DNA from 3 places in the Liquorilactobacillus nagelii DSM 13675 genome. Region 1 is predicted to be linked to each of the others. Evidence: predicted binding sites of a transcription regulator. Region 1 holds the regulator's gene; each other region holds the start of a gene.
What was found. The regulator CtsR, encoded in region 1, represses protease genes until heat stress. The targets are predictions, from matches to a motif close to TTGGTCAAAAAAGGTCAAANA.

Region 1 (10,244 bases):
CCTCGTCGTCCATATCTCGCAACTCAATCTCTTTTTTGTCAGAATCTAGAACTTTCATATCAAGTCCTAATGATTGAAGTTCCTTAACCAAAACTCTAAACGATTCAGGTACACCTGGCTTAGGAATCGGTTCACCCTTAACAATTGCTTCATAAGTCTTAACTCGACCCACTACATCATCAGATTTATAAGTTAAAATTTCTTGCAATGTATAAGCAGCACCATATGCTTCTAAAGCCCAAACTTCCATTTCACCAAAACGCTGACCACCAAATTGTGCTTTACCACCTAATGGTTGCTGTGTAACTAATGAGTATGGCCCAATTGAACGAGCATGAATCTTATCATCAACCATATGAGCTAACTTCATATAGTACATAACGCCAACTGCAATTCGATTATCAAACGGTTCTCCAGTTCGACCATCATAAAGAACTGATTTACCATCACTAGAAACGCCGGCCTCTTTTAAAGCTGACCAGATATCACTATCACGTGCACCATCAAAAACGGGTGAAGCAATATGAATCCCTAACTTGCGGCCAGCCATTCCTAAATGAAGTTCCAAAACCTGACCAATATTCATACGTGAAGGAACACCCATTGGACTCAACATGATATCAACCGGAGTCCCATCAGGCATAAATGGCATATCCTCTTCTGGAATTACAATTGAAACTGTACCTTTGTTTCCATGACGTCCGGCCATCTTATCACCAACTTGAATCTTACGCTTCTGGGCAATATAAACTCGTACCATCATATTGACACCAGGTGATAATTCATCACCAGCTTCACGTGTAAAGATTTTAACATCCTGAACAATTCCGCCGCCACCATGAGGTACGCGCAAAGAAGTATCACGAACTTCACGAGCCTTTTCACCAAAAATAGCATGCAACAAACGTTCTTCAGCTGACAATTCAGTAACTCCCTTAGGTGTTACCTTACCAACTAAGATATCTCCATCATGAACTTCAGCACCAATCCGAATAATACCGAATTCGTCTAAATCTTTCAAAGCATCTTCACCAACATTAGGGATTTCACGAGTCATCTCTTCCGGCCCTAACTTGGTATCACGAGCTTCTGATTCATGTTCTTCAATATGAATAGAAGTATACACATCTTCTTTAACTAAGCGTTCATTAATCGCAATCGCATCTTCGAAATTGTAGCCATCCCACGTCATAAAAGCAATTAATGGGTTTTGACCCAAAGCTAATTCACCATTTTCCATTGATGGGCCATCAGCTAAAACTTCGTCATTGTCGACATGATCTCCAACTTGAACAATCGGACGTTGATTGTAGTTTTTACCACCATTTGAGCGACGGAATTTCATTAATTTGTACCTATCAAGTGTACCATCATCGCGTCTTACTCGAATTTCTCGAGCATCAACATATTCAACTGTTCCATCATGTTTGCTAATCAAAGCAACCCCAGAATCATGTGCTGCTTTATATTCAATCCCTGTACCAACCAGTGGTGCATGGGGATCAATCAGTGGAACCGCCTGACGCTGCATGTTAGCACCCATCAAAGCACGGTTAGAATCATCATTTTCCAAGAAAGGAATACATGCAGTCGCAACAGCAACAACTTGTTTTGGCGAAACATCCATGTAATCAACTTTATCAACTGAAATTTCAATATTATCACTCTTACTACGAGCCATAACAACGTTATTAACAAACGAACCATCATCATTTAATGGCGAGTTAGCCTGAGCAATAACATAATTATCTTCTTCATCAGCAGTTAAATAATCAATTTTATCTGTAACTTTGTGAGTGGTCCAAGAAACACGCCGATAAGGTGTTTCAATAAAACCATATTGGTTGATTCGAGCATAAGAAGACAAACTATTAATCAAACCAATATTAGGTCCTTCAGGTGTTTCAATCGGGCACATCCGACCATAATGCGTATAGTGAACGTCACGAACTTCATACCCAGCTCGATCACGAGTCAAACCACCGGGTCCTAAGGCAGACAAACGACGTTTATGAGTCAATTCGCCTAGGGGATTAGTCTGGTCCATAAACTGGGATAATTGAGAACTACCAAAGAATTCTTTAATTGAAGCAACTACTGGTCGAATATTAATCAACTGTTGGGGAGTTACTGTGGCTGTGTCTTGAATTGACATCCGTTCGCGAACAACACGCTCCATCCGCGATAAACCAATTCTAAATTGGTTCTCCAATAATTCACCCACGCAACGAATCCGTCGATTACCTAAATGATCAATATCATCTGTATTGCCAATATCTTCTTGCAAATTAAAAAAGTAATTCATTGAAGCAATAATATCGGCCGGTAAAATATGCTTATACTTCAAGTCAATATTGCCATTGCCAATCATATTAACTATTTTTTCTGGGTCCTTCGGTGAATAAACCTTGATAATTTGTACTACCATTGGATTGGTAACCACACCTTCATCTGAAGGTTGGAAAGTATAAGTTTTAAAATCTTTTCTTGCTAAAAACGGAGCCAAGTTATCCAGGACTTGTTTATCTAAAACAGTATCCTTCTTAGCTAAGATTTCTCCAGTTTCTGGATCGGCCAACGTTTCTGCCAAAGTTAGATTGAGTAACCGATTCTTCAAATCTAACTTCTTGTTGATTTTGTAGCGTCCAACTGGCGCTAAGTCATAACGTTTCGGATCAAAGAAACGAGCAGTTAACAAACTACGGGCACTATCAGCCGTTTTAGGCTCACCTGGGCGTAGTCGTTCATAAATATCTTTCAGCGACTCCTCGACACGTGAATCTTCGCTGACCTTATGCACGTCTTTTTCAAGAGTCAAAAGTAAGCTGTCGCTGGCACCAAGCATTTTGACAATTTCATCATCAGAACTAAAACCTAACGCTCTGATTAATTCAGTTAACGGAATTTTACGCGTTCGATCGATTCTGACATATGCAATATTTTTAGCATCATTCTCATATTCTAGCCAAGCTCCTCGATTAGGAATTACTGTCGTTCCATAGGTAACTCGACCACTTTTATCCATTTCAGAATTGTAATAAACTCCAGGTGAACGAACTAATTGTGAAACGATAACTCGTTCAGCACCATTTATAATGAAAGTACCCTGTTCAGTCATTAGTGGGAAGTCGCCAAAGAAAACATCCTGAGATTTAATTTCTCCGGTTTCATGGTTTATTAAATTCAACGTAACGTGCAGTGGTGCCGAAAAATTAGCATCATGCTGTCGTGCTTCCTCGACTGTGTATTTTGGTTTCAACAATTGATAATCAACGAACTTCAAAGATAAATTGCCTGCAAAATCCTCAATCGGCATAATATCCTCGAAAACCTCTCTAAGACCGTCATTCAAAAACCATTTATATGAATTAGTTTGAATTTCGATCAAATTAGGCAGTTCCAGAACTTCTTTGATACGTGCATAACTTCTACGAGTTCGATGTTTACCGTATTTAACTATATGTCCTGCCAAGTTGTTCACCTCTCAAATTATTTCTGCAAATAGCCTTCACAAATATTACATTTTGGTTACAATTAACTATTAAACCAAATAAATCTTATTTTTAGGCAAAAAAAAACCAAAAACAGTTGACACCTAAACGGCGAAACACACTATTTTTGCTTTTCTCGGCGATAACTATGGACAATATATCACAGTCACCCGATAATTCACAGATTATACTTACTAATGATACTGAAAACTTTATCAAAAGTCAAATGGTTAACCCCAAAAAGAGCTGTGACCTTGTCATCACAACTCTATCGAAAACTAACCTATTTTTGACTAACCTTTTCTTTATCAATTAGCTTCTGATCCTCATGTACACTAATTACAATTTTGCCTTTGCTAGCTCCAATTGAAACAGAGCTCCCAACTTTAACCTGCCCAGTAATTAATAATTCACTAAGTTTGTCTTCCACTTCAGTCTGTAATGCCCGCCGGATTGGACGAGCACCATATTCAGGGTCGAACCCTTTTTTCGCAACCAAATCAATTGCTGCTGGAGTTATCTTAATTTTAACTTGCTGCTGGCGAACACGATCCAATAACTCTTTGGCCATTAACTTAACAATTGCATGCAATTCTTTTTTCTCCAACTGATGAAAAATAATTGTTTCATCAATTCGATTAAGAAATTCTGGTCGGAAAGTTTTTTTCAAGATTTCTTGAATTTTAGCTGACATTGCCTTAAATTTATCTTCCGGCTGAGTACTACCAAATCCAACTTGTTTTTCATCACGCAAAGCAGTTGCGCCTAGGTTTGAAGTCATAATAATGATTGTATTACGAAAATCAATTTTTCTACCTTTAGAATCCGTTAAATATCCATCATCAAGAACTTGAAGCAAAATATTAAAAACATCTGGATGGGCCTTTTCTACTTCGTCAAACAACACTACCGAATACGGATGCTGCCTAACTTTTTCTGTTAATTGTCCACCCTCATCATATCCTACATAACCGGGAGGAGACCCTACTAAGCGACTGGTACTATATTTTTCCATATACTCGCTCATGTCAATTCGAATCATTGAGTTCTCTGATCCAAACATCGCTTCCGCCAATGCTTTAGCTAATTCTGTTTTTCCAACACCGGTGGGACCCAAAAACATAAATGAACCAATTGGTCGTTTTGGATCTTTTAATCCACTTCGAGCACGTCGAATTGCTCGAGAAACAGCTGAAACAGCTGCTTCTTGCCCGATAACTCGTTGATGAAGAATTTTTTCCAGATCAATTAAGCGGGCAGTTTCACTTTTATTCATTTGCGTAACTGGGACACCGGTCCATTCTGAAACAACCTGAGCAATATCCTCTGCTCCAACAGAGACCGTATAAACACCCTTTGATTGTTGTTCAAGTAGTTTATCAATTGAGTCTTTAAGACGTAATTCCTTTTTTCGTATCTTCGCCGCTTCTTCAAATTTTTCTTGCGTTAGTGCTGTAACCTTTTGACCAGCTAATTGCTGGAGTTTTCCTTTCTTTTCTTCAATTGACTTAGTACTACTAGATTGATTTAATCTAACCTTAGCTGCTGCTTCATCCATCAAATCAATTGCTTTGTCAGGCAAATAACGATCTGAAATATAGCGTGAACTCAGCTTAACCGCTGCTACTAACGCTTCATCAGTGATTTTTAAATGATGATGTGCTTCATAACGTGGACGCAAGCCCTGCAAAATTTTCAAACTATCATCTGTTGTTGGTTCAGCCACCATAATTTTAGCAAAGCGACGTTCCAGTGCTGAATCGGATTCTATATATTTTTGAAATTCATCCAGTGTTGTTGCACCAACCACCTGAACTTCACCACGTGCTAAAGCAGGTTTCAAAATATTTGAAGCATCGATAGCTCCTTCAGCTCCACCAGCTCCAATTAAAGTATGCAACTCATCAATGAAAAGGATAACTTGACCATCAGCGTAAATTTCATCAAGAATCTTTTTTACTCGATCCTCAAATTCACCTCGATATTTTGTACCTGCAACTAAAGATCCCATGTCCAGAACCATTACCCTCTTATGGGCTAAACTCTCAGGTACTTGACCGCTAACGATAACTTGGGCTAATCCTTCAGCAATTGCTGTTTTACCAACACCTGGTTCACCAAGCAGTACTGGATTATTTTTGGTTCGGCGACTCAGTACTTGAATTACTCGACGAACTTCCTTTTCCCGCCCAATTACAGGATCAATCTTATTCTCAGCTGCTAATTTAGTTAAATCACGGGCGAGCGTGTTTAAAGTTGGTGTTCCATTCGCCTTAGGTCTAGCTTTATCATATTTTTTCATTTGAATTTCACTGACACCCAGCTTATGAATGATTTCTTGGTACATCCGATGGCTATCAACACTTAAACTTTGTAAAATTCTCGACGACAGTAAATCACTGTTTTGCAGTAAAGCCATCAGTAAATGCTCCGTACCAATTTTTAAGGCATTTGTTTTTTGTGCATTTTCACTTGCTTTAGCTAAAATTTCCTTTGCACGCGGTGTATATGGTAAATACCCACTAACATTCTTTAAAGTACCATATCCAGTTAGACGCTCGATTTCCTCTCGCACGTCTGTTTCAGTAACTACAAATTGTTTTAATATCTTACCGGCAATTCCATTTTTTTCGATTGTCAGTGCTAAGAGTAAATGTTCTGTCCCAATTGCTTGATGTCGAAAGTCTTTTGCTTGTTCTTGGGCGATAACTAATACTTGTCTTGCACTTGGTGTAAATAAGTTTTCCATAAAATTGCCCCCACTTTCTAATCATTTAATCATCATATTTCAAACGAGTTAAGATGCTTTTCATTATACGCGCCCGCAGCATATTCTCAAGTTCGCTATCACCAAAACTCAAAGTTTTTTTATCAATAACAGCCAATAATAAATTAGCTGTCATTTGTGATAAGACACTTGCTTGAAATAAACTTTGAATAAGTTGAAATGCATCTTTAAAATTTATACTGTCACCAACAATAGTGATTAATTCATCAAGTACATCATAATCGTCAACTAAGTTAACTTTTGCAATTCGAATATAACCACCACCCCCACGTTTACTTCTGACAATGTATCCATTTTGAATATTAAATCGGGTTTTAATTACATAATTAATTTGCGAAGGCACGCAGTTGAACAGTTGTGCCATTTCAGAACGTTTAATTTCAACTTCTTGCGATTCTGCCAAAATACTTTTTAAATATTTTTCAATGATATCAGAAATATTCTGACTTTGCATCTAATCATCCTCTGAAATTTGACTAATATTGACTATTATTATACTTGAAAAAGGAAGAATTGCAAAAGTTTTAACTGCAAAAAAAAAGCCCTCGCTTTACGAGAACTTTTGATATCGGGAAAACAGGATTTGAACCTGCGACCCCTACGTCCCGAACGTAGTGCTCTACCAAGCTGAGCTACTTCCCGAAACTCTTAATTAGTCGAAAAAGTAGAAACTACCCAGCTATATTCAAATCAAGACCTAGCTCCAAACTACTTTCCGCTTTACTGCACCCAGTAGGAGTCGAACCTACAACCTTCTGATTCGTAGTCAGACACTCTATCCAATTGCGCTATGGGTGCAAATAATGCCGAGGACCGGAATCGAACCGGTACGGTAATCACTTACCGCAGGATTTTAAGTCCTGTGCGTCTGCCAGTTCCGCCACCCCGGCATAAATAACTAAATAAAATATTTGGAACAAGCGGAAGACGGGATTCGAACCCGCGACCCCCACCATGGCAAGGTGATGTTCTACCACTGAACTACTTCCGCATAATAATGGTGCCGACTAGACGATTCGAACGCCCGACCCTCTGATTACAAATCAGATGCTCTACCAACTGAGCTAAGTCGGCAAATATGGTGCGGGTGAAGGGATTTGAACCCCCACGTTTTTCAACGCTAGAACCTAAATCTAGTGCGTCTGCCAATTCCGCCACACCCGCAAAATTGACCTATGAGTCGTGACAGGCTCGAACTGTCGACCCTCTGATTAAAAGTCAGATGCTCTACCGACTGAGCTAACGACTCAATGGAGGATACAGGGCTCGAACCTGTGACCCTCTGCTTGTAAGGCAGACGCTCTCCCAACTGAGCTAATCCTCCATCGAAGTGAGCACGGCAACTTCCTACCCTCACAGGGGGCGATCCCCCAACTACTATCGGCGTTAAGAAGCTTAACTTCTGTGTTCGGCATGGGAACAGGTGTATCCTTCTTGCTATCGCCACCGCACTCTTCTTTTGAGAAAATCTTGTTCTCTCAAAACCAGCTAATATCTTTCTCTTTTTCCCTCGAACTCCGTTCTTCTTCTTTGGTTAAGTCTTCGGTTTATTAGTACTGGTCCGCTCCATTCATCACTGAACTTCCACTTCCAGCCTATCTACCTGATCTTCTCTCAGGAACCTTATTTCTCTAAAGAATGGGAAATCTTATCTTGAGGTGAGTTTCGCACTTAGATGCTTTCAGCGTTTATCTCATCCACACTTAGCTACCCAGCTATGCTCTTGGCAGAACAACTGGTACACCAGCGGTGTGTCCATCCCGGTCCTCTCGTACTAAGGACAGCTCCTCTCAAATTTCCTACGCCCGCGACGGATAGGGACCGAACTGTCTCACGACGTTCTGAACCCAGCTCGCGTACCGCTTTAATGGGCGAACAGCCCAACCCTTGGGACCGACTACAGCCCCAGGATGCGATGAGCCGACATCGAGGTGCCAAACCTCCCCGTCGATGTGGACTCTTGGGGGAGATAAGCCTGTTATCCCCAGGGTAGCTTTTATCCGTTGAGCGATGGCCCTTCCATTCGGAACCACCGGATCACTAAGCCCGACTTTCGTCCCTGCTCGACTTGTCTGTCTCGCAGTCAAGCTCCCTTGTGCCTTTACACTCTGCGAATGATTTCCAACCATTCTGAGGGAACCTTTGGGCGCCTCCGTTACCTTTTAGGAGGCGACCGCCCCAGTCAAACTGCCCACCTGACACTGTCTCCCGCCAAGTTTATTGGCGAGGGTTAGAGTGTTCATACAACGAGGGTAGTATCCCACCAATGCCTCTGCCGAAACTAGCGTTCCGGCTTCTATGGCTCCTACCTATCCTGTACAAGTTGTACAAACACCCAATATCAAGCTACAGTAAAGCTCCATGGGGTCTTTCCGTCCTGTCGCGGGTAACCCGCATCTTCACGGGTATTATAATTTCACCGAGTCTCTCGTCGAGACAGTGCCCAGATCGTTACGCCTTTCGTGCGGGTCGGAACTTACCCGACAAGGAATTTCGCTACCTTAGGACCGTTATAGTTACGGCCGCCGTTTACTGGGGCTTCAATTCTGAGCTTCGCCGAAGCTAACCCATCCTCTTAACCTTCCAGCACCGGGCAGGCGTCAGCCCCTATACGTCATCTTACGATTTTGCAGAAACCTGTGTTTTTGATAAACAGTCGCCTGGGCCTTTTCACTGCGGCTGAGCTTACGCTCAGCACCCCTTCTCCCGAAGTTACGGGGTCATTTTGCCGAGTTCCTTAACGAGAGTTCTCTCGCTCACCTGAGGATTCTCTCCTCGACTACCTGTGTCGGTTTGCGGTACGGGCAGCTTTGATCTCACTAGAAGCTTTTCTCGGCAGTGTGACATCAGCACCTTCACTACTTAAATTTCGCTACTCATCACAACTTGTCCTTATGTCAGCAAGCATTTTACTCACTAACAGACTTGTTGCTTGAACACACCTCCAACAGTGTGCGTGCTTAGCCTCCTGCGTCCCTCCATTGCTCAAACAATCATTGCTGGTACAGGAATCTCAACCTGTTATCCATCGCCTACGCCTTGCGGCCTCAGCTTAGGTCCCGACTAACCCTGGGTGGACGAGCCTTCCCCAGGAAACCTTAGTCATTCGGTGGACAGGATTCTCACCTGTCTTGCGCTACTCATACCGGCATTCTCACTTCTAAGCGCTCCACTGGTCCTTACGATCCAGCTTCTCCGCCCTTAGAACGCTCTCCTACCACGCAACCTTACGGTTGCATCCACAATTTCGGTAATATGTTTAGCCCCGGTACATTTTCGGCGCAGGATCACTCGACTAGTGAGCTATTACGCACTCTTTAAATGGTGGCTGCTTCTGAGCCAACATCCTAGTTGTCTGTGCAATTCCACATCCTTTTCCACTTAACATATATTTAGGGACCTTAATTGGTGGTCTGGGCTGTTTCCCTTTCGACTACGGATCTTATCACTCGCAGTCTGACTCCCGAAGATAAATATATGGCATTCGGAGTTTATCTGAATTCAGTAACCCAAGACGGGCCCCTAGTTCAAACAGTGCTCTACCTCCATTATCCTAACTTCGAGGCTAGCCCTAAAGCTATTTCGGAGAGAACCAGCTATCTCCAAGTTCGTTTGGAATTTCTCCGCTACCCACATCTCATCTCAGCATTTTTCAACATACACGAGTTCGGTCCTCCAGTGCGTTTTACCACACCTTCAACCTGGACATGGGTAGGTCACCTGGTTTCGGGTCTACGTCTGCATACTAATTCGCCCTCTTCAGACTCGCTTTCGCTACGGCTCCATCATTTACGACTTAACCTTGCATACAAACGTAACTCGCCGGTTCATTCTACAAAAGGCACGCTATCACCCGTTAACGGGCTCTAACTACTTGTAGGCACATGGTTTCAGGAACTATTTCACTCCCCTTCCGGGGTGCTTTTCACCTTTCCCTCACGGTACTGGTTCACTATCGGTCACTA
Region 2 (10,244 bases), 260 kb from region 1:
ATCGAATTTGTGAATTTGATGCTTTAACGGGTGAGATTCTAGCCGAACGAGATCATGTTTCTATTTTTCCGGCAACTCATTTTATGACTAATGATCAGATTATGGATCAGGCAATTACTGGTATTCAAAGTGAGTTAAAAGCTCGTTTAAAAACATTGCATGAAAAGGGCAAACTTCTGGAAGCTCAACGGTTAGAACAACGAACAACCTATGACATTGAAATGTTGCGGGAAATGGGATATTGTTCAGGAATTGAGAATTATTCCCGGCATATGGATGGTCGGAAACCAGGGGAACCGCCTTATACGTTGCTGGATTTTTTCCCAAAGGATTTTTTATTAGTAGTTGATGAGTCTCATGTTACAATGCCGCAGGTACGTGGAATGTATAATGGTGATCGGGCACGCAAACAGATGTTGATTGATTATGGCTTTCGGCTACCGAGTGCCTTAGATAACCGACCGCTAACACTTGAAGAATTTGAACAACATATTAATCAAATTGTTTATATGTCAGCTACTCCTGGTCCGTATGAGTTGGCCCAAACAAAACATGTTGTGCAACAGATTATTCGACCGACAGGTTTGTTAGATCCATTAATTGAAATTCGACCAATTATGGGACAAATGGATGATTTGGTCGGTGAGATTAATTTGCGCATCGAACGAAATGAGCGAGTCTTTGTAACTACTTTAACTAAAAAGATGGCTGAAGATCTTACTGATTACTTAAAAGAGTTGCAAATTAAAGTTGCTTACTTACATTCAGATGTTAAAACGTTGGAAAGAACTAAAATTGTACGTGATTTGCGACTTGGCAAGTACGATGTTTTAGTCGGAATCAATTTGTTGCGTGAAGGAATAGATGTCCCAGAAGTCTCATTAGTAGCAATTTTGGATGCAGATAAAGAAGGATTTTTACGAAGTGAACGTTCATTAGTTCAGACAATTGGACGGGCTGCTCGAAATGAGAATGGTAAAGTAATTATGTATGCGGACGCGATCACTGATTCAATGCAAGCAGCGATTGATGAAACAAAAAGGCGTCGGACAATTCAAAAAGCCTATAATGAGAAACATCAAATTATTCCACATACGATTAAAAAGAAAATTCGTGATTTAATTTCCATTACTAAACCAATTAAGCAGCACGAAAAGGCCAGCTTTACTGAAACAGAGTTCGCAGATATGACCAAAGCAGAGCAAAAGCAAATGTTAGCCGATTTGACTGAGCAGATGCGTGCGGCAGCTAAAAAACTTGATTTTGAAGCTGCAGCGGCTTTACGTGATACTATTTTAGACTTAAAAAGTCAATCGGATAGTTAGCTAAAAGGAGAGAAAAAAAGTGGCGCAAGATAAAATTATTATTCATGGTGCGCGAGCACATAATTTAAAGAATATTGATGTCACCATTCCAAAAAACAAATTAGTTGTGATTACTGGGTTATCCGGTTCAGGTAAAAGTTCGCTGGCTTTTGATACACTATATGCTGAAGGCCAACGACGTTATGTCGAAAGTCTATCAGCCTATGCACGACAATTTCTAGGTCAAATGGATAAACCAGATGTTGATTCAATTGATGGCCTTTCTCCAGCAATCTCAATTGATCAGAAAACGACTTCTAAAAATCCACGTTCAACAGTTGGAACGGTTACCGAAATTAATGATTATTTAAGGTTGCTTTGGGCTCGTGTTGGAACGCCAATTTGTCCCAACGATGGTCATTTGATTACTAGTCAGTCACCACAACAGATAGCGGAACGAATTTTACAACTACCAGAACGTAGTAAGATTCAGATTTTAGCTCCACTTGTTCGTGAAAAGAAGGGCCAGCAAAAGAAAATTTTAGCCAAAATTAAACAGACTGGTTTTGTCAGGGTAAGAGTTGATGGCACAACGTATGATTTGGACCAAGTTCCAGAGCTGGATAAGAATAAAAAACATTCACTAGCAGTAGTGGTGGATCGTCTGATTATTAAGCCGCAAATCAGATCGCGCTTGTTTGATTCATTGGAAGCAGCTTTAAATTTGGCAGATGGTTATGTCAGTGTTGATGTTATTGATGCTGACATGTTGCAATTTTCTGAGAAGTTCGCTTGCCCTTACTGTGGTTTTACGATTGGTGAGTTAGAGCCACGATTGTTTTCTTTTAATGCACCATTTGGCGCTTGTCCTGATTGTGACGGAATTGGAATTAAACTTGAAGTTGACCGTGATTTAGTAATTCCTGATCCGCAAAAAACGTTGGCTGAGGGTGCAATCGAGCCTTGGAACCCAATTAGTTCAAAGTATTACCCAACGCTACTAGAACAAATGTGTCACGCTTTCAAAATTCCACTAGATGTGCCATTTGCTAAATTATCGATCCAACAACAAAACTTAATTTTATTTGGTGATGCCACCCGAACTTTTCATTTTCATTATGAGAGTGATTTTGGTGGTGTCCGTGATGTTGAAACACCTTTTGAAGGGGTAATTCCCAATATTGATCGGCGTTACCATGAAACCAACAGTGATTTTACCCGAGATGTGATGCGTAAGTACATGACCAGCTTAACTTGCCAGACTTGTCATGGATATCGTTTAAACAAAAAAGCTTTAGCAGTAAAGATTGCTGCCAAGCATATCGGTGAGGTTTCTGACTTTAATATTGAACATGCGTTGACTTTCTTTAAATCATTGAAGTTTAATCAACAACAAAGTAAAATTGCTCGTCCAATCTTAAAAGAAATAATTGATCGATTAACTTTTCTTGTAAATGTTGGTTTAGCTTACTTGACTTTAAGTCGTTCCGCTAGAACCCTTTCAGGTGGTGAAGCCCAGCGGATTCGTCTGGCAACCCAAATTGGCTCAAATTTATCTGGTGTTCTTTATATTTTAGATGAGCCTTCAATTGGTTTACACCAAAGAGATAACGATCGTTTAATTGCTTCACTGAAACAAATGCGTGATCTGGGGAACACTTTAATCGTGGTTGAACATGATGAAGATACAATGCGTGCAGCTGATTATTTGATTGATATTGGTCCTGGAGCAGGTAATAATGGTGGTCAAGTGATGGCTGCGGGAACTCCAAAACAAGTCGCTCGTTCAACTAAATCACTGACTGGACAGTATTTAGCTGGCAAACGTTTTATCCCGCTGCCAGCCAAGCGAAGATCTGGAAATGGTGATTTTATTAAATTAATGGGCGCTGCAGCAAACAACTTAAAGCAAATTGATGTTCAGTTTCCCTTAGGAACGTTAATTGCAGTTACTGGTGTTTCAGGTTCCGGAAAATCGACTTTAGTTAACTTGATTTTAAAACGTGCCCTAGCACAAAAATTGAATGGCAACTCGGTCAAACCGGGAAAGTACCGGAAAATCACGGGCATTGAAAAACTTGAAAAAGTAATCGACATTGATCAGACACCGATTGGCCGAACTCCGCGCAGCAATCCAGCAACTTATACGAGTGTTTTTGATGATATTCGTGGTTTGTTTGCGCAAACTAATACAGCCAAGTTGCGAGGATATAATAAGGGAAGATTCAGTTTTAATGTTAAGGGTGGACGTTGTGAGGCATGTCGTGGCGATGGAATTATCAAAATTGAGATGAACTTTTTGCCAGATGTTTATGTTCCCTGTGAGGTTTGTCATGGAACTCGCTATAATTCTGAAACATTGGAAATTGAATATAAGGGAAAAAACATTGCACAAGTGCTGGATATGACGGTTACTGAAGCATTGGACTTTTTTGCACCAATTCCAAAAATTAAACGAAAATTACAGACAATTGTTGATGTTGGTCTGGGTTATGTTAAGTTAGGACAGCCAGCAACCACTCTTTCAGGTGGTGAAGCTCAGCGAATGAAACTAGCAGCTGAATTACATCGCAAATCAAATGGTAAGAGTTTTTATATTCTGGACGAACCGACAACTGGATTACACAGCGAGGATATTCGTCGTTTATTAGAAGTTTTAGAACGGTTAGTCGACAAGGGGAACACAGTTTTAGTAATCGAGCATAATTTGGATGTTATAAAGACGGCTGATTACTTAATTGATCTTGGTCCAGAAGGCGGCGATGGTGGTGGAAAAGTAGTTGCAACTGGGACTCCAGAAAAGATTGCTGAGAACCCAGCTAGTTATACCGGCCAATATTTAGCAAAGATGTTGCAAAAAACACCAAATTTAGCAGTAAAATAAATTGTAGCAGCTTGCATTTCAAGCTATTCATGCTAGAGTAAAAGAGAATATTAAAATCATTAAGGAGGAATTTTAAATGGCAAAAGTCGAAAGTTTTACTTTAGATCATACAGCTGTTAAAGCACCCTATGTCCGGTTAATTACAGTTGAAGAAGGTCCTAAAGGAGATAAAATTTCTAATTACGATTTGCGACTAGTTCAGCCGAATGAAAATGCAATCCCTACTGGTGGATTGCATACGATTGAACATATGTTGGCTGGTTATTTACGGGATCAGATTCCTGAAGTAATTGACTGTTCTCCATTTGGATGCCGAACAGGGTTTCATTTAATCACTTGGGGTGAACATGATACAGCGACAGTTGCAAAAGCATTAAAATGGTCATTGGAACAAATTACGCAAGCTTCATGGGAAGATGTTCAAGGAACAGATATTAAGAGCTGTGGTAATTATCGTGATCATTCTTTATTTTCAGCTAAGGAATGGGCCAAAAAAATTTTGGCTGAGGGAATTTCTTCGGATCCATTTGAACGTCATGTGGTTGAATGAGCGATTAAGTTAAGTAATTAGTTGGGAGCTGGCATATATTTGGTTGCCAGCTTTTATTTTGCGATTCTTAGTTAGTTTATAAACTAACTGGTAAGCATAAAACGGCCCATGCTATAATACATTCAAGTTTGAAAGAAGGATAGAATAGATGGATAAAACAATTCAATTAGTTGTAATTACCGGAATGAGTGGAGCGGGAAAAACGGTTGCAGTCCAAAGCTTTGAAGATTTGGGATACTTTTGTATTGATAATATGCCACCAACATTGCTGCCTAAATTTTGGGAATTAGTTCGTGAATCTGGTAAAGTTAATAAAGTAGCTTTAGTAATTGATTTGCGCTCACGAGCATTTTACGATGAAATTATTGAGATGCTGCGCAACTTAGGAAACGAAAATACAATTAATGGCAAAATTTTATTTTTAGATGCTTCAAATGAAGAATTAGTAGCTCGCTACAAAGAAACTCGCCGTTCTCATCCACTGGCGATGGATGGTCGTTTAATGGACGGAATTATATTAGAGCGTGATCTGCTAAGTGAAATTAAAGCACGAGCTCAACTGGTTGTTGATACGAGCAAATTAACTCCACGACAATTGCGTGAAGAAATTTTTCATAATTTTGAAACTAGTGAATCAGCTCCATTTCACATTGAAGTTTTGTCATTCGGATTTAAATATGGATTGCCGATTGATGCCGATATTGTAATGGATGTCCGCTTTTTGCCAAACCCGTATTATGTACCCGAATTGAAAAAAAAGACTGGTTTAGATCAACCAGTTTATGATTATGTAATGAATTCTCAAAAAACAGCCAAGTTTTATCAACTTTTTATGCAGATGTTGCAGGAAATTATTCCTGGTTATCAGGCTGAAGGCAAATCAAGTGTGACAATTGCAATTGGTTGTACTGGCGGACAGCATCGGTCGGTTGCTATAGCGGAAAGAATCGCTCAAGAGTTAAAGCAGAATTATCCAGTTAGTGTAGCTCATCGGGATGTCAGCCGGAGAAAGGAGACAGTTAATCGCTCATGATACGTTATTCAAATAAACGACCACGTCCTCAAATCGTAGTGATTGGAGGAGGCACAGGGTTACCGGTGATTTTGAAAGCCTTTCGGCGTCAAAATGCTGACATCACGGCTGTAGTAACTGTGGCTGATGACGGTGGATCTTCGGGAATTATTCGAAATTATATTAACGTTGTGCCGCCAGGAGATATTCGAAATGTTTTAGTGGCTTTATCAAATCTACCAGAAATTTATCAGAATATTTTTCAATATCGCTTTAAATCTAAGGATCAGTTCTTTTCGGGTCATGCAATTGGCAATTTGATTATTGCAGCTTTGTCAGAAATGAATGGTGATGGGATTTTTAACGCGGTCCAAGAGCTAGCAAAAATGATGAAAGTTGATGGGCATGTTTACCCGGTTGCTAATGAGTCATTAATCTTGCATGCAGCTTTTAATGATGGTACTAAAATTGCTGGAGAGGCTGAAATTACAGCTGCTGCTAAGACGATTGACCATGTTTGGGTTAGTTCAACTGAAAACAAACAACCAGCGGCAGTTCCAGAGGTAATTGATGCAATCATGCATGCTGATCAAATTGTTTTGGGCCCGGGAAGCCTATTTACCAGTATTTTACCAAATTTAATGATTTCAAATGTTGGTCAGGCAGTTTGTCAAACCCAAGCCGAGGTTGTCTATATTTGCAATATTATGACGCAAAAAGGTGAAACCGAACATTTTTCGGATGCTGACCATGTAGCAGTTTTACACCATCATTTGCAAAAAAAATTCATCGATACTGTTTTAGTTAATACTGAACCAGTTCCACATGATTATTTAGATCATCAAAAGTATGACGAATATCTTTATCAAGTCAAACATGATTTTAATGGATTACGGTCACAAGGCTGTCGGGTGATTTCTGATAATTTTCTCGAACTACGTAATCATGGTGTTTTTCATAATGGAGGACAAGTTGTTGATGAATTAATGCGATTAACTAGTCGACCTTTATCATGGATTGACAATGAATTTAACTAAGTATGGAGGTGGTGATTGTGTCTTATGCAAGTGATGTAAAAAAAGAATTGACAACTTTAGAAGTTCATCAAGCAAATGCTAAGGCAGAATTGATGGCGTTAATTCGTTTAAACGGTTCGCTAAATTTGGCAAATCATCGCTTCATTTTGAATATTCAATCAGAAAACCCAGCAATCGCTCGCCGAATTTATCAACTGCTGAAAAAGTTTTATGCGATCGATGGCGAATTATTGGTTCGACGTAAGATGAAGTTGAAAAAGAATAATTTGTACATTGTTCGTTTGAAAAAAGGAACAGAAAATGTCTTAACTGATTTGGGGATTTTTGATGGTACAAGTTTGCAACGAACAAGTGCAATTAAATTGCTTAAATCTGATAGTCAAGTCCGCTCATATTTACGAGGAGCTTTTCTGGCTGCTGGATCGGTTAATAATCCAGAAACTAGCCGCTATCATTTGGAAATTTATTCCCTATACGAAGACCAAAATACGATGATTTGTCAATTGATGAATCGCTATCAATTGAATGCGCGTAAAACACAGCGTCGAAGTGGGTATATTACTTATTTGAAAGAAGCAGAAAAAATTGCTGATTTTTTATCTTTAATTGGCGCAACAAGTGCAATGTTAAAATTTGAAGATATTCGAATCGTTCGTGATATGCGGAATTCCGTCAATCGAATCGTGAACTGCGAAAATGCTAATTTAAATAAAATTGCTGATGCTTCTAATCATCAATTAGAGAATATCAAATATTTGGATCAGCAAATTGGTCTTGAACATCTTCCGCTTAAATTGCAGGAAATTGCGTATGCACGTTTAAGCCATCCAGAAATTTCATTAAAGGAATTGGGTGATGTTGTTCCCAATGGACCAATCTCCAAATCCGGAGTTAATCATCGTTTGCGTAAACTTAATGAATATGCTGAAAAAATTCGCGCTGGTTTTGATATTATTAAGTAATTTGTTTATGATAGCAGTAAAACAATTTCTTTGACCTTTATTGACCATTAGAGTAAACTAGTATTATTGATACCGGGATGCTAAAATAGTGGTGTCAGTTATTATTGAGGAGGTTATCAACATGAACCTAGTTCCTACAGTTATTGAGCAATCTTCAGGCGGCGAACGTGCCTATGATATTTATTCAAGATTGCTTAAGGATCGAATTATTATGCTTTCAGGAGAAGTTAATGATGATATGGCAAATGCGATTATTGCTCAACTGCTTTTCTTGGATGCACAAGATTCAGAAAAAGATATTTACATTTATATTAATTCCCCAGGTGGAAGTGTTTCCGCGGGTTTAGCAATTTATGACACGATGAACTTTGTAAATTCAGATGTTCAGACAATTGTCATGGGAATGGCGGCTTCGATGGCTAGTGTGCTATCAACAGCTGGAACAAAGGGGAAACGCTTTGCTTTGCCAAACTCTGAAATTATGATTCATCAACCTCTTGGTGGAGCACAGGGTCAAGCTACAGATATCAATATTGCTGCAGAACATATCTTGAAGACTCGAAAGCTGATTAATAAAATTTTAGCAGATGGGTCGGGTCAAGATATTGAAGTTATTAATCGTGATACTGAACGTGATAATTTCATGACTGCGCAACAGGCAGTTGATTATGGTTTGATTGACGGAATTATGACTAATAAAAAGAATCTGAAATAAAAACATTTAACAGTTGAATTGCTGACTACAGTAATTCAACTGTTTTTTTGCTAAATGTTATTTTTAAAATCTCAAATAACTTTTTTTGCCTATTTTTTAATGATTGCTATTGATATTTGTTATATTTTAAGTTGCAATAAAATTCATAGAAAACATTTAGGAGGAAAAAGTGAATGACAAAAATTACAATTTTCGGTAAAGGCAATATGGGAAAAGCAATTGGAGAAAATTTTCTAGCAGGTAAAAATCAAGTTGATTATATTGGTCATGATGACATTGTGAAAGATTTAGGGGATGTAATTGTTTTAGCAGTTCCTTATCCAGCAGCGATTGATATTGTTGAAAAAAACGCAACTGAATTTGCAGGAAAGGTGATTGTAGATATTACTAACCCGCTTAATTTTGACAACTGGGATGAATTGGTTGTTCCAGCTGACAGTTCAGCTGCCGCTCAAATTTCAGCTAAACTACCAAACTCGAAAGTAATCAAAGCTTTTAATACTAATTTTGCAGCTACCTTAAACAGTAAAAAAGTTGGTACAAAATTACCAACAACCGTGTTAGTAGCTGGTAATGATCAACAGTCAAAGCAAACTTAAGTGGCAGTGGTTTGCAGCTAGTGGATGCTGGTAGTTTAAAGCGAGCACGGGAGATGGAAGCAGTAGGATTTTTGCAGATGACTTTGGCAGCTAAAGAGAAAATTTCTTGGACTGGTGGTTTTGGTTTAATTAAGTAACTCATTAATTGAATAAGAGTAAATGAGGTAGGTTAATTTCGATTAGCCTACCTCATTTGTTTATCAAAAATAGCTTAGCATTTTGCGTTACAATTATAATAATAGTTACTGTATGATTTAAGATTGAAGGCTTTTTTATGAGTAACTTTATAATTGTGAAGATCAACTAGTTGTGTCTTATTTTGACTTATTTTTAAATGGTTGTTTTTGGGGGGATTTGCTATTAGTCATTTTGGGACGATTTATATTTTTAGTTAAACGTGTTTGAGAGCTTTTTAATCCAAGCGAATATCCAATTGAACCCCCAATCGCTAATAACATAACAGCTATGAAGAGAATTGACATATTTTTTCTAATTGAATGATTTTGTTTCAATGGAAACTACCTCCTTAATGTTAAAAATGATTTTAAAGGAAGTTGTTTTCCTTTTTAAGGAGATAAAGTGTAGTTTTAGTTAACAAAATGTGAAAAAATTAATCTTTGAGTTCAGTGTCATTGTAAGCGCTATATAAAAGTGCTAGAATGAGAATGTTTCAAGTAGTAACTATTTTTTGAATGACGTTAATACCCTGTATAGTCTGCACATAGCTGCGGACTTTTTATTTGGTTTAAGATGGTTATAAATAGAGTTGCTATTTAAACAAAATTTTATTTCTTTTGAATTCCCGCAATAAAGCCATCAGAAAAGCCTGATAAACCAATGTAAACAAGAATTAGTGTAATTAGAACTAAAGTGCAACCAGCAAATTTTCGGTGCTTTTTGATGAGCGATAATCCTGAAATTATTGAAATACACCCAATAGCAGGTGAAAAGATAGAAATTATGGCCGCTCCCCACCCTAAAGCTAAAAGAACTATTGACTTTCTGTCCTTTGATAATTGTTTTTGGTAATTATAAGAATTAAGAATATTGCAATTGGTCTTTTTTTTAGTGGAATTAAAAAAATAGTTCATGAAAAAACTCCTTACTCTAAATCTAAATTAGATTCAGACACTCTGAAAATTATTTTTCTAGATAATTTTACCATATTAACCTTGGCTTTG
Region 3 (10,244 bases), 970 kb from region 1:
AATTCGACAATGTCATCAAAACGATTAAGAAATTCTGGCTTGAAATATTTAGACAAATTATCGATTACAGAGTGATTTTTCCCCGAAGCTGTAGCACCAAAACCAACATTAGCGACTGCATCACCGCTACCAGCATTAGAAGTCATGATAATAATCGTGTCTTTAAAGCTGACAGTTCGACCCTGAGAATCAGTTAAACGGCCATCATCAAGAATTTGCAAGAACATGTGCATGACATCCGGATGAGCTTTTTCAATTTCATCTAATAAAATTAAACTGTAGGGATGACGCCGAACCTGTTCAGTTAATTGACCGGCTTCTTCATAACCCACATAGCCAGGAGGGGATCCAATCAATTTTGAAACAGAATGTTTTTCCATATATTCACTCATATCGAAGCGGATTAAGGCATCAGTGGTTCCAAATAATTCACGAGCCAATTGTTTAGCAGTTTCAGTTTTTCCAACACCGGTCGGGCCAACGAATAAGAAGGAACCAATTGGACGACCAGATTTATTGAAACCAATTCGATTGCGCCGGATTGCCCGGGCAACTTTATCAACAGCTAAATTTTGACCAATAACATGTTTTTCAAGCGACTTTGCTAGGTCTCGTAACTGTTGTTGTTCTTTTTGCTTGAGTTCACCAACTGGAATGTTAGTTTTTTCCTCAATGATTTTTTCCATGTCTTTTTCGGTTACAGTTGGAGTCGTAGTTTCACCTGTTTTTTGTTCACGCATTTGTGAAAATTTATTAGCTTGGTCGCGATAATAAGCAGCTTTTTCGTAATCTTCTCTTTTTAAAGCTGCTTGCTTTTGATTTTCAGCTGTTTTGATTTTTTGTTCAATGACTTGCGGATCAACGGCTTGAATTGTTAAATTTTTTCTCGAACCGGCTTCATCTAATAAATCGATTGCCTTATCAGGCAAAAAACGATCTTGAATATATCGGTTAGACAATTCAACCGCTGATTTCAAAGCCTCAACTGTGTATTTAACATGATGGTATTTTTCGTATTTTGTTTGAATGCCCTTTAAGATTTGTACGGTTTCTGCCACAGAAGGTTCGTCAACTTGGATTGGCTGAAAGCGCCTAGCTAATGCTGCATCTTTTTCAATTTTGCGATATTCATTAAGAGTGGTTGCTCCAATTAATTGAATTTCACCACGTGCTAGAGCTGGTTTTAAAACATTACCGGCATCCATCCCACCTTCTGCATTACCAGCACCCACGATTTCATGGATTTCATCGATAAACAAAATAATCTCTGGTTGTTTGCGAAGTTCTTGCATCAATTGTTGCATTCGTTGTTCAAATTGACCACGAATACCAGTACCCTGAACCAAGGAAACAACATCCAGTCGAAAAACTCGTTTGTTTAAAAGTTTTTGTGGGACGTCTCCATTAACAATTTTTTGAGCTAAGCCTTCGACAACAGCTGTTTTGCCTACTCCAGCTTCGCCAATTAAAACAGGGTTGTTTTTAGTTCGACGATTCAGAATCTCAATTACACGAGCGATTTCTTTATCGCGACCAATAACTGGATCGATACGATTATTTTTTGCTTCAGCGGTTAAATCAAGCCCGTATTGTTGTAAGATTCCGCCGCCTCGGTTATTTCCATTACCTGCAGCAGCTTGGGGCTGTTGAAATTGGTGCTGAGCAGCAGAACTTCCATTGCTCATGGAACGAAAAAGATCATCCAAGCTACCAAATCCAAATGGATCTTGCATCATCGCTTGAGGATTATTTTGCTGAGCATGATCTTTTAGTTCTCGATAACAATTTTGACAGAGATCAATCGAGGTTTGTCGACCATTTACAGTGGTTGATAAATGAATTGTCGCGGGATTTTGATGGCAATTTTGACAAATCATCGTCTTTCACTACCTTTCATAAAATTAACTAAAGGCCTCTTTGACTATCTTTGACCTTTGACTATAAGTATACTACATCTGATTTTTAGCGCAAGTTGGAAGCTTGTGTGATATGATAAAAAAAACATGTGAGGGTGATTTTTTGGAAGAACGCAATTATCAGGAATTATTAGATAAATTAGTAGCCGGGGAAATTGATGAAATCAAAATCGAACCGAAAGAGTTCATGAGTTTTCAAGTGGCTTTCATGAATTTCCGACAAAGAAAGCGCATTGTCGGGATTGCTCATCAACAAGGAATAGTTTATTACCATTATAATGATAATCCAACACAATAATGCTTTATAAACTTGTTTTATCAAGCAATTCATGCTAACATTTACTTCAGCAGGGAAAGTATTGCCAATTCTGATGAAAACGCGTTCTTAAAAGGCTTTTCAGGAATTGAAGTGCTGTTCTTGAATTTTCTATCAACATTACAAAAGGAGCTTGATTTAAATGGAAAAGAAAGACTTTCATATTATTGCAGAAACAGGTATTCATGCACGTCCAGCAACTTTATTAGTTCAGGCGGCCAGCAAATTCAACTCAGATATTACTTTGACTTACAAAGATAAGTCAGTTAACTTGAAGTCAATCATGGGTGTAATGTCACTCGGCGTAGGCCAGAATGCTGATGTTACAATTGCAGCTGACGGTGATGATGCAGCTGATGCTTTGGCAGCTATTGAAGAAGCAATGAAGAAAGAAGGACTTGCTGAATAATGACGAAAGTGTTAAAGGGAATAGCTGCCAGTGATGGAGTTGCTGTTGCTAAAGCATACATGCTGGTGCAGCCAGACTTGACTTTCCAAGAAGAAAATGTTGAAGACCCAACTTCAGAAATTGCACGTTTAAATCAAGCAGTTGCTGATTCCGAAAAAGAATTGCAGTTGATTAAAGAAAAGGCAACTGCAAATCTGGGTGAGGCTGAGGCAGCCGTTTTCGAAGCACATTTGACTATTTTAGCTGATCCTGAGTTTTTCGGTAAAATTAAAAGTAAGATCAAAGATGAGAAAGTTAATGCTGAGAAGGCTTTACAAGATGTAGCTACTGAGTTTATCTCAATTTTTGAAAATATGACTGACAATAAATATATGCAGGAACGGGCAGGAGATATTCGTGATGTTTGTAAGCGAGTATTAGCTCATTTACTAGGAGTTAAATTACCTAATCCAGCATTAATTAATGAAGAAGTAGTTATTGTTGCTCATGATTTGACGCCTTCAGATACTGCTCAACTTGACCGGAAATATGTTAAAGGATTTATAACTGACATTGGTGGGCGGACTTCTCATTCTGCAATTATGTCACGAACTTTGGAAATACCAGCTGTTGTTGGCTCACAGTCGGCAACAAAGGACATTGAAGAAGGACAATTAGTGATTATTGATGGTATTGGTGGCGAAGCATTAGTTGAACCTACCAAAGCTGAAATTGAACACTACCATCAAAAAGCGGCTGATTTTGCTAAACAAAAAGCTGAATGGAAACAGTTAAAATCAGCAGATTCTCTAACAGCGGATGGAAAGAAATTGATTTTAGGAGCTAATATTGGGACACCTAAGGATGTAGTGGGTGCCACTGATAATGGTGCAGAAGCTGTCGGCTTATTCCGTTCGGAGTTTCTGTATATGGATGCAAGTGAATTGCCTACTGAAGATGATCAGTTTGAAGCCTACAAAAAAGCTGTTGAAGGCATGAATGGTAAACAAGTAGTGATTCGAACGATGGACATCGGTGGTGACAAAGAGTTGCCATATTTACCGTTACCTGATGAAATGAATCCTTTCTTGGGTTATCGTGCTATTCGAATTAGCTTAGATCGTCAAGATATCTTCCGGACGCAATTACGTGCTTTATTACGTGCTTCTCATTATGGTAAGTTAGCTATTATGTTTCCAATGATTGCTACTGTTAAAGAATTTAAAGCAGCTAAAGCGATTTATGAGGAAGAAAAAGCTAAGTTAGTTAAGGCTGGCGTACCTGTAGCTGATGATGTTGAAGTAGGTATGATGATGGAAATTCCAGCAGCTGCGATGATAGCTGATAAATTAGCAAAATATGCTGACTTCTTCAGTATTGGAACAAATGATTTAATTCAGTATTCAATGGCAGCAGATCGTGGAAACGAACGTGTGTCATATCTTTACCAACCATATAATCCATCGATTCTTCGCTTGATTAAGAATATTATTGAGGCATCTCATGCTGAGGGTAAATGGACTGGTATGTGTGGTGAAATGGCTGGAGATCAGATTGCAGTTCCATTATTGGTTGGTTTAGGCTTAGATGAATTTTCGATGAGCGCCACATCAATTTTGAAGACCCGTAGTTTGATGAAAAAACTTAATACCGCAGAAATGAAGCAGTTAGCTCAAAAGGCGGTTACTGAGTGTGAAACAACGGAAGAAGTTGTTTCATTAGTTAAAAACTTATCACTCTAGATTAAGAGTGATTCTTTTAGAAGAGTAAAAAGGGGAGCGTAAGCCAAATTGGCATTGCTCCCTTTTTTCTTTAAAATCATTAATTGTTTTGAATTAAGTAGAGCTAATCTTTCCTTAAGATTTTATGTTAATTTAAATGAAGGCCTTTTGAATGATTGCATATATTGGATAGAAACAATATAATTAATGTGATTAACTTAGTTAAGGAGGATACACGTGAATATCGGGATTTTTACAGATACTTATTATCCGCAAGTCAGCGGTGTGGCCACCTCCATTAAAACACTTAAAGAACAACTTGAAAGTCAGGGGCACCACGTCTATATTTTTACGACTACTGATCCTAAAGTAGCTTCTGATGAATATGAAAAAAATATATTTAGATTTACCAGCATCCCATTTATTTCATTTACTGATCGTAGAATTGCTGTTCGCGGTTTATTTAGAGCGTATCAAGTTGCTAAAGAACTGCAGCTTGATATTGTCCATACACAAACGGAGTTCTCAATGGGATGGATTGGCAAATTTGTTGCTAAAAATTTAAAAATTCCTTGCATTCATACTTATCACACGATGTATGAGGATTATTTGCATTATGTTGCCAAAGGAAAACTGTTAAAGCCGCACCACGTTAAGCAAATGTCGCGTTCTTTTTGTTACCATATGACCGGGATAATTGCTCCAAGTGAAAGAGTCTTAACTACACTTGAGGGGTACGGAGTCAAGTCGCCAATTACAGTTATCCCAACTGGTGTAAATTTACAGAAGTATCGTCAACCGGTAAAATTGGATATTCGAAAAAAATATCAAATAAAAGAACAAACACCTTTGCTGTTAACTTTGAGTAGACTAGCGTATGAAAAAGATATTGACCGGTTAATTAGTGTTATGCCCCAATTGTGCCATCTGTTACCAAATGTTTTATTGATGATTGTTGGTGATGGACCGGCGAGAGAAGATTTAGAGCAGCAAGTGGCGGAGTTGAATATCCAGCCAAATGTTTTGTTTACTGGTGAGATATCTAACGATCAAGTTGCTGACTATTATCATGCTGCTGACCTTTTTGTATCAACATCAGTTTCAGAATCTCAAGGTTTAACATATATTGAAGCATTGGCATCGGGATTGAAAGTTGTTACAACACATAGTCCATATACAGACGACTTACTAAGTGACAAAGAATTCGGAATGACGTTTGAAAAGTTGGACGACTTGGCTAATATTCTATTTGAATATTTAACGACGAGTCAGCAATCGATTGAAACGAACAAATTGAATCAAAAATTATCAGCGATTTCGGCTGCTGATTTTGGAGAAAAAGTAATTCAATTTTACCATGACTGTCAGGCTATATATTCAAAAGAAAGAGAAACAAGTCATTCAGGAGAGATCAGTTAGGTTTATAAAGGGGTTTAACGAATGCTTAAAGTGAACATGTTTTCTTCGGCTACGAAAATCAAAGGACAGGGAGTTGGAAGTGCCTATACTGAGTTAATTGGTTTGCTGCAACGGAACTTTTCAGATAAATTGATAGTTTCTTACAACAAATATTCTCGTACAGATATTAGTCACTACCATACAGTTGACCCGCAATTTTACATTTCAACGTTTTTCCCTGGACGTGGTCAAAAAATTGGATATGTTCATTTTCTTCCAGAAACTCTAGAAGGTAGTTTAAAGTTGATTCAGCCTTTTAAAGCTATTTTTTGTCATTATGTTATTTCCTTTTATCGACGAATGGATCATTTAGTAGTTGTTAATCCGAGTTTTATTCCGGCACTTGCTAAATATGGTATTAGTCCTGAAAAAATAACTTATATTCCTAATTTTGTTTCTAAGAGTGACTTTCATCAAGTTGATCAAAATCAAAAGAATAACTTGCGTCAACAGCTTAATATTCCCTTAAATAAATTTGTTGTTTTAGGAGTCGGCCAAATTCAGGAGAGAAAAGGTGTTTTTGACTTTATCAAATTGGCGAAAAAATTTCCTGAACTCCAATTTATTTGGGTTGGTGGTTTTTCATTTGGGAGAATAACAGATGGTTTTGATAAATTAAAAGAGATTGTTAAAAATCCACCACAAAATTTACAGTTTCCCGGCATTGTAGAACGTGATCGGATGGGTGATTACTACAATGCGGCTGATTTGTTTTTGCTACCATCTTTTAATGAACTTTTTCCAATGAGTATTTTGGAAGCTGCCAGTTGTGGCTTGCCAATTTTATTGCGAGATCTGGATCTTTATCAAGCTATTATAAAAAGCAACTATCTGGCAGGAAAAAATTTTGCTGAATTGGCAGAGAACATATTAGCTTTAGTTAAGGATCGAGATTTGCTAGTGAAATATCAAGCTAAGGCAGCTAAGATAGCTAAAGAGTATTCTGAAGAAAGGCTTGCTAATCAATGGCTGAATTTTTATGTCCAGCAAAGTAGGTTAAATAAAAAATGACAAGTCGAAATAAAATAGTATTAATTTTAATGTTATTATTTGGCTTAGCTATTACAGCTTTCTCTTTGCGTGATATTTCATTTAACTCCTTAATCAGAGATTTAGCAACTTTGAAATGGGGTTGGTTAGTAGCTGCTGTATTTAGTATGCTGATTTCATATTTTTTAGAAGCCATAGTTGTCAAAGTTTTATTGCGACGTGAGACGATGGACTTTCCGTTACAATCTGCTTTAAGAATCCCGTTAGTTGAGCAGCTTTTTAATGGCATTACGCCATTTTCTTCTGGAGGCCAACCAGCTCAGTTATTTGCTCTAGTTCAAGCAGGTGTTGATGCTGGACAAGCAACATCAGTTTTATTAATGAAATTTGTTGTCTATCAGTCAATGATTGTTGTTAATTTCATTGTGGCATTATTTATTGGTTTCCATTTTCTAGCTAGTAAAATGCATGCTTTGTCATTGCTTTTTTTATTTGGTTTTTTAATCCATTTTGCAGTGATAATTGGTTTATTGTTAGTGATGTATTGGTATTCTTTTACGAGAAAATCAGTAAAACTCCTGTTTAAGTTACTTAGACTTTTTAGGAATTCTTCTAAAATTGATCGCTGGGAAGAGATTCTAGATGAAAAAATAAATAATTTCTACCAAGAAAGTTTGCGGTTAAAGCGAGATGGTCGCTTATTGATGAAAATAGGGATAATAACTTTAATCCAGTTAATGTTTTATTATATTGTTCCTTATTTTATCTTATTATCATTGGGCGAACAGCATGTAAGCTTGCTGCTCGTTACGACATTTCACATTTTGATTGTAATGGTTATTTCTCTATTCCCAATTCCTGGCGGCTCTGGTGGAGCAGAATACAGTTTTTCAACTATTTTTTCTAGTTTTATTACTAACTCCAGTAAATTAGTTTTAGCAATGTTACTGTGGCGGTTACTGACTTATTATTTAGGAATATTGCTGGGAATGATAGCTTTAGTTGTACGACCTAAAAAGATTAAGCAGTAATCTGATAAAGATTTTCTAAAAAGAATACTTTTTGCTGGTTTAGTGTTTAAATTCTGGTAGAATTGATAAAGCGTAGTATTTGGGAATGATAAAATATAAAGGAGTGTATTGAAGTGAGTTCAAAGTTAGCAGCTATTATTTCGCGACTTGATTCTATGACAACTGATGTTGAAGAGGAACAAGCAAGTCGAAGGTTTGAAAAAAACGGACAACAGGTTGCAATTGTTACTTATGATAGTGCAACAAAAACATTCAATTTAGCCGAAATCAAAAGTCAGCAAAAATTTGAATTTGATGATATTGATTTAGTAGCGATGGAAATATATGATCTTTTGACAGATTAATAATTCTGCTGAAAAGCAACTTTATTCCAATTTTTTTAAAATTAGTTATAATAAATAATCAAAGATATGTAATTGGAGGATGTTAGATGAGTTCGATTTTGAAGCCATTAAGAGCTTTGCGGAATAGAACTGTCGGGGAAAATAATGGGGACAATCACGATAGTTCTTCCAAAAATTGGAAGAATAGTTTGAATACTAGGACAGGATTCTTTCTATTAACACTATTTTTGTTTTGGATAAAGACATATTTTATCTATTTGACTAAGTTTAACTTGGGTTTGAGTGATACAGCTCAAAAAATTATTTTGTTTTTTAATCCAATTCCAGTGGCATTGTTACTGTTAGGCATTGCTCTTTATTTTCGAGGTAAAAAGTTTTATTGGATTCTCTTGATAATTGATTTGTTGAGTTCACTTTGGTTGTTCGCTAACATTTTGTATTATCGGGAGTTTTCTGATTTCCTGTCAATAGGAATCATTAAGTCATCAAGTTCCGTTTCGAATCATCTAGGCCTGAGCATTATGGAAATTATTCATCCTACTGATTTTATGGCGTTTGTAGATATTCTAATTTTGGTATTGTTGTTGCTTTTTAAGGTTATTAAAGTTGACAAGCGTAAAGGAAAGTTACTTAATTCAATTACTGTAAGCTTGTTGGCGGTTGCCCTGTTTGGATTGAATTTAACAGTTGCAGACAAGGATCGCCCACAATTATTGACTAGAACGTTTGACAATAATTATATTGTCAAATATCTAGGAATAAATTTTTACGCTGGTTATAATGCTTATCAAAATTATCGACAAAACTCTACTAGAGCTAACGCTAGTAGCAATGATTTAAATAGCGTTCTTTCTTTCTTAAAGAAAAACCGTGTTGGTGATAATATAAGTTATTACGGTAAAGCAAAAGGCAAGAATGTTTTTATTTTTCATTTAGAAAGTTTTCAACAGTTTTTGATTGATTATAAAGTTGATGGTCAAGAAGTAACACCGAATATTAACAAGTTTTATCATGATCAGAATACGTTATCTTTTGATAATTTCTTTAATCAAGTTGGTCAAGGCAAGACTTCTGACGCAGAAACTATGTTAGAAAATTCGCTTTTTGGATTACCTACTGGTTCAGTTATGACTGAATATGGTACATCGAATACTTTTCAAGCCTTACCCGCTATTTTGGATCAAAATGGTTATTCAACGGCTGCTTTTCATGGGGATGTTGGAAGTTTTTGGAATCGTGATAATACGTATAAATCATGGGGATATCAATACTTTTTTGATGAAGATTTCTATAAGGAAAAAACCAATTACAGTATTGGTTATGGACTGAAAGATAAGATCTTTCTTAAACAGGCTGTCCAATATTTACAACAGTTGCCTCAGCCATTTTATGCTAAAATTATTACATTAACTAATCACTATCCATATGAATTGGATAAGATAAATCAAAGCATACCTAAAACTAAAACGGGTGATCAAACAGTTGATGGCTATGTTCAAACAGCTCATTACTTAGACCAGGCTTTTGGTGAGTTTATTCAATATTTGAAGAAGTCTGGACTGTATGATAACTCAATGATTGTGGTTTATGGGGATCACTACGGTATTTCAAATAATCATAAAAAGGCAATTGCACAGCTTTTGAATAAAAAGTCTGTTTCTAGTTATGATTTAGCGATGTTCCAGAAAGTTCCCTTTATGATTCATTTGAACGGACTTAAGGGTGGAGTTAATCATACCTATGGCGGCGAAATTGATGTTATGCCAACTTTGATGGATTTGATGGGTCTCAAGGATGACGACTATATACAATTAGGTCAAGATCTTTTGGCAAACAACCGTAATCAGACGGTTGCCTTTAGAGATGGAGATTTTGTTTCGCCGACATATAGTAAGGTTGGAAGCAAGGTATATAATAACCAAGGGCAACAGGTTACGAATTTGTCGGGTTCTGAAAAGCAGCAAGTGGATACAATGCAGAATCGAACCGACAAAGTTTTGTCCCTGTCAGATAAAATCATTACTGGGGACTTGTTACGTTTCTATACACCAAGTGGTTTTAAAAAGGTTACCCGAAGTGA

Region 2: a site for CtsR is predicted at 7,777-7,797, ahead of clpP (ATP-dependent Clp endopeptidase proteolytic subunit ClpP). Genes of this name have one in related genera too.
Region 3: a site for CtsR is predicted at 1,915-1,935, ahead of G6O73_RS01130 (ATP-dependent Clp protease ATP-binding subunit). Genes of this name have one in related genera too.

Annotation. Positions count from the first base shown of each region.
Region 1 covers NZ_CP049304.1:1,732,282-1,742,525, forward strand. The annotation lists gene rpoB (DNA-directed RNA polymerase subunit beta) at 1-3,481, opposite strand, end outside; gene G6O73_RS08865 (ATP-dependent Clp protease ATP-binding subunit) at 3,775-6,240, opposite strand; gene G6O73_RS08870 (CtsR family transcriptional regulator) at 6,266-6,733, opposite strand; tRNA gene G6O73_RS08875 (tRNA-Pro) at 6,848-6,921, opposite strand; tRNA gene G6O73_RS08880 (tRNA-Arg) at 7,004-7,077, opposite strand; tRNA gene G6O73_RS08885 (tRNA-Leu) at 7,084-7,169, opposite strand; tRNA gene G6O73_RS08890 (tRNA-Gly) at 7,199-7,270, opposite strand; tRNA gene G6O73_RS08895 (tRNA-Thr) at 7,278-7,353, opposite strand; tRNA gene G6O73_RS08900 (tRNA-Leu) at 7,359-7,443, opposite strand; tRNA gene G6O73_RS08905 (tRNA-Lys) at 7,456-7,528, opposite strand; tRNA gene G6O73_RS08910 (tRNA-Val) at 7,531-7,603, opposite strand; rRNA gene rrf (5S ribosomal RNA) at 7,614-7,730, opposite strand; rRNA gene G6O73_RS08920 (23S ribosomal RNA) at 7,810-10,244, opposite strand, start outside.
Region 2 covers NZ_CP049304.1:1,468,353-1,478,596, reverse strand. The annotation lists gene uvrB (excinuclease ABC subunit UvrB) at 1-1,325, shown strand, start outside; gene uvrA (excinuclease ABC subunit UvrA) at 1,345-4,188, shown strand; gene G6O73_RS07485 (S-ribosylhomocysteine lyase) at 4,265-4,738, shown strand; gene rapZ (RNase adapter RapZ) at 4,887-5,771, shown strand; gene G6O73_RS07475 (gluconeogenesis factor YvcK family protein) at 5,768-6,787, shown strand; gene whiA (DNA-binding protein WhiA) at 6,805-7,749, shown strand; gene clpP (ATP-dependent Clp endopeptidase proteolytic subunit ClpP) at 7,871-8,464, shown strand; partial or broken gene G6O73_RS07460 (NADPH-dependent F420 reductase) at 8,638-9,200, shown strand; gene G6O73_RS07455 (hypothetical protein) at 9,378-9,575, opposite strand; gene G6O73_RS07450 (hypothetical protein) at 9,849-10,154, opposite strand.
Region 3 covers NZ_CP049304.1:214,952-225,195, forward strand. The annotation lists gene G6O73_RS01130 (ATP-dependent Clp protease ATP-binding subunit) at 1-1,877, opposite strand, end outside; gene G6O73_RS01135 (hypothetical protein) at 1,990-2,214, shown strand; gene G6O73_RS01140 (phosphocarrier protein HPr) at 2,375-2,641, shown strand; gene ptsP (phosphoenolpyruvate--protein phosphotransferase) at 2,641-4,362, shown strand; gene G6O73_RS01150 (glycosyltransferase family 4 protein) at 4,579-5,760, shown strand; gene G6O73_RS01155 (glycosyltransferase family 4 protein) at 5,782-6,810, shown strand; gene G6O73_RS01160 (lysylphosphatidylglycerol synthase transmembrane domain-containing protein) at 6,807-7,820, shown strand; gene G6O73_RS01165 (YkuJ family protein) at 7,928-8,164, shown strand; gene G6O73_RS01170 (LTA synthase family protein) at 8,251-10,244, shown strand, end outside.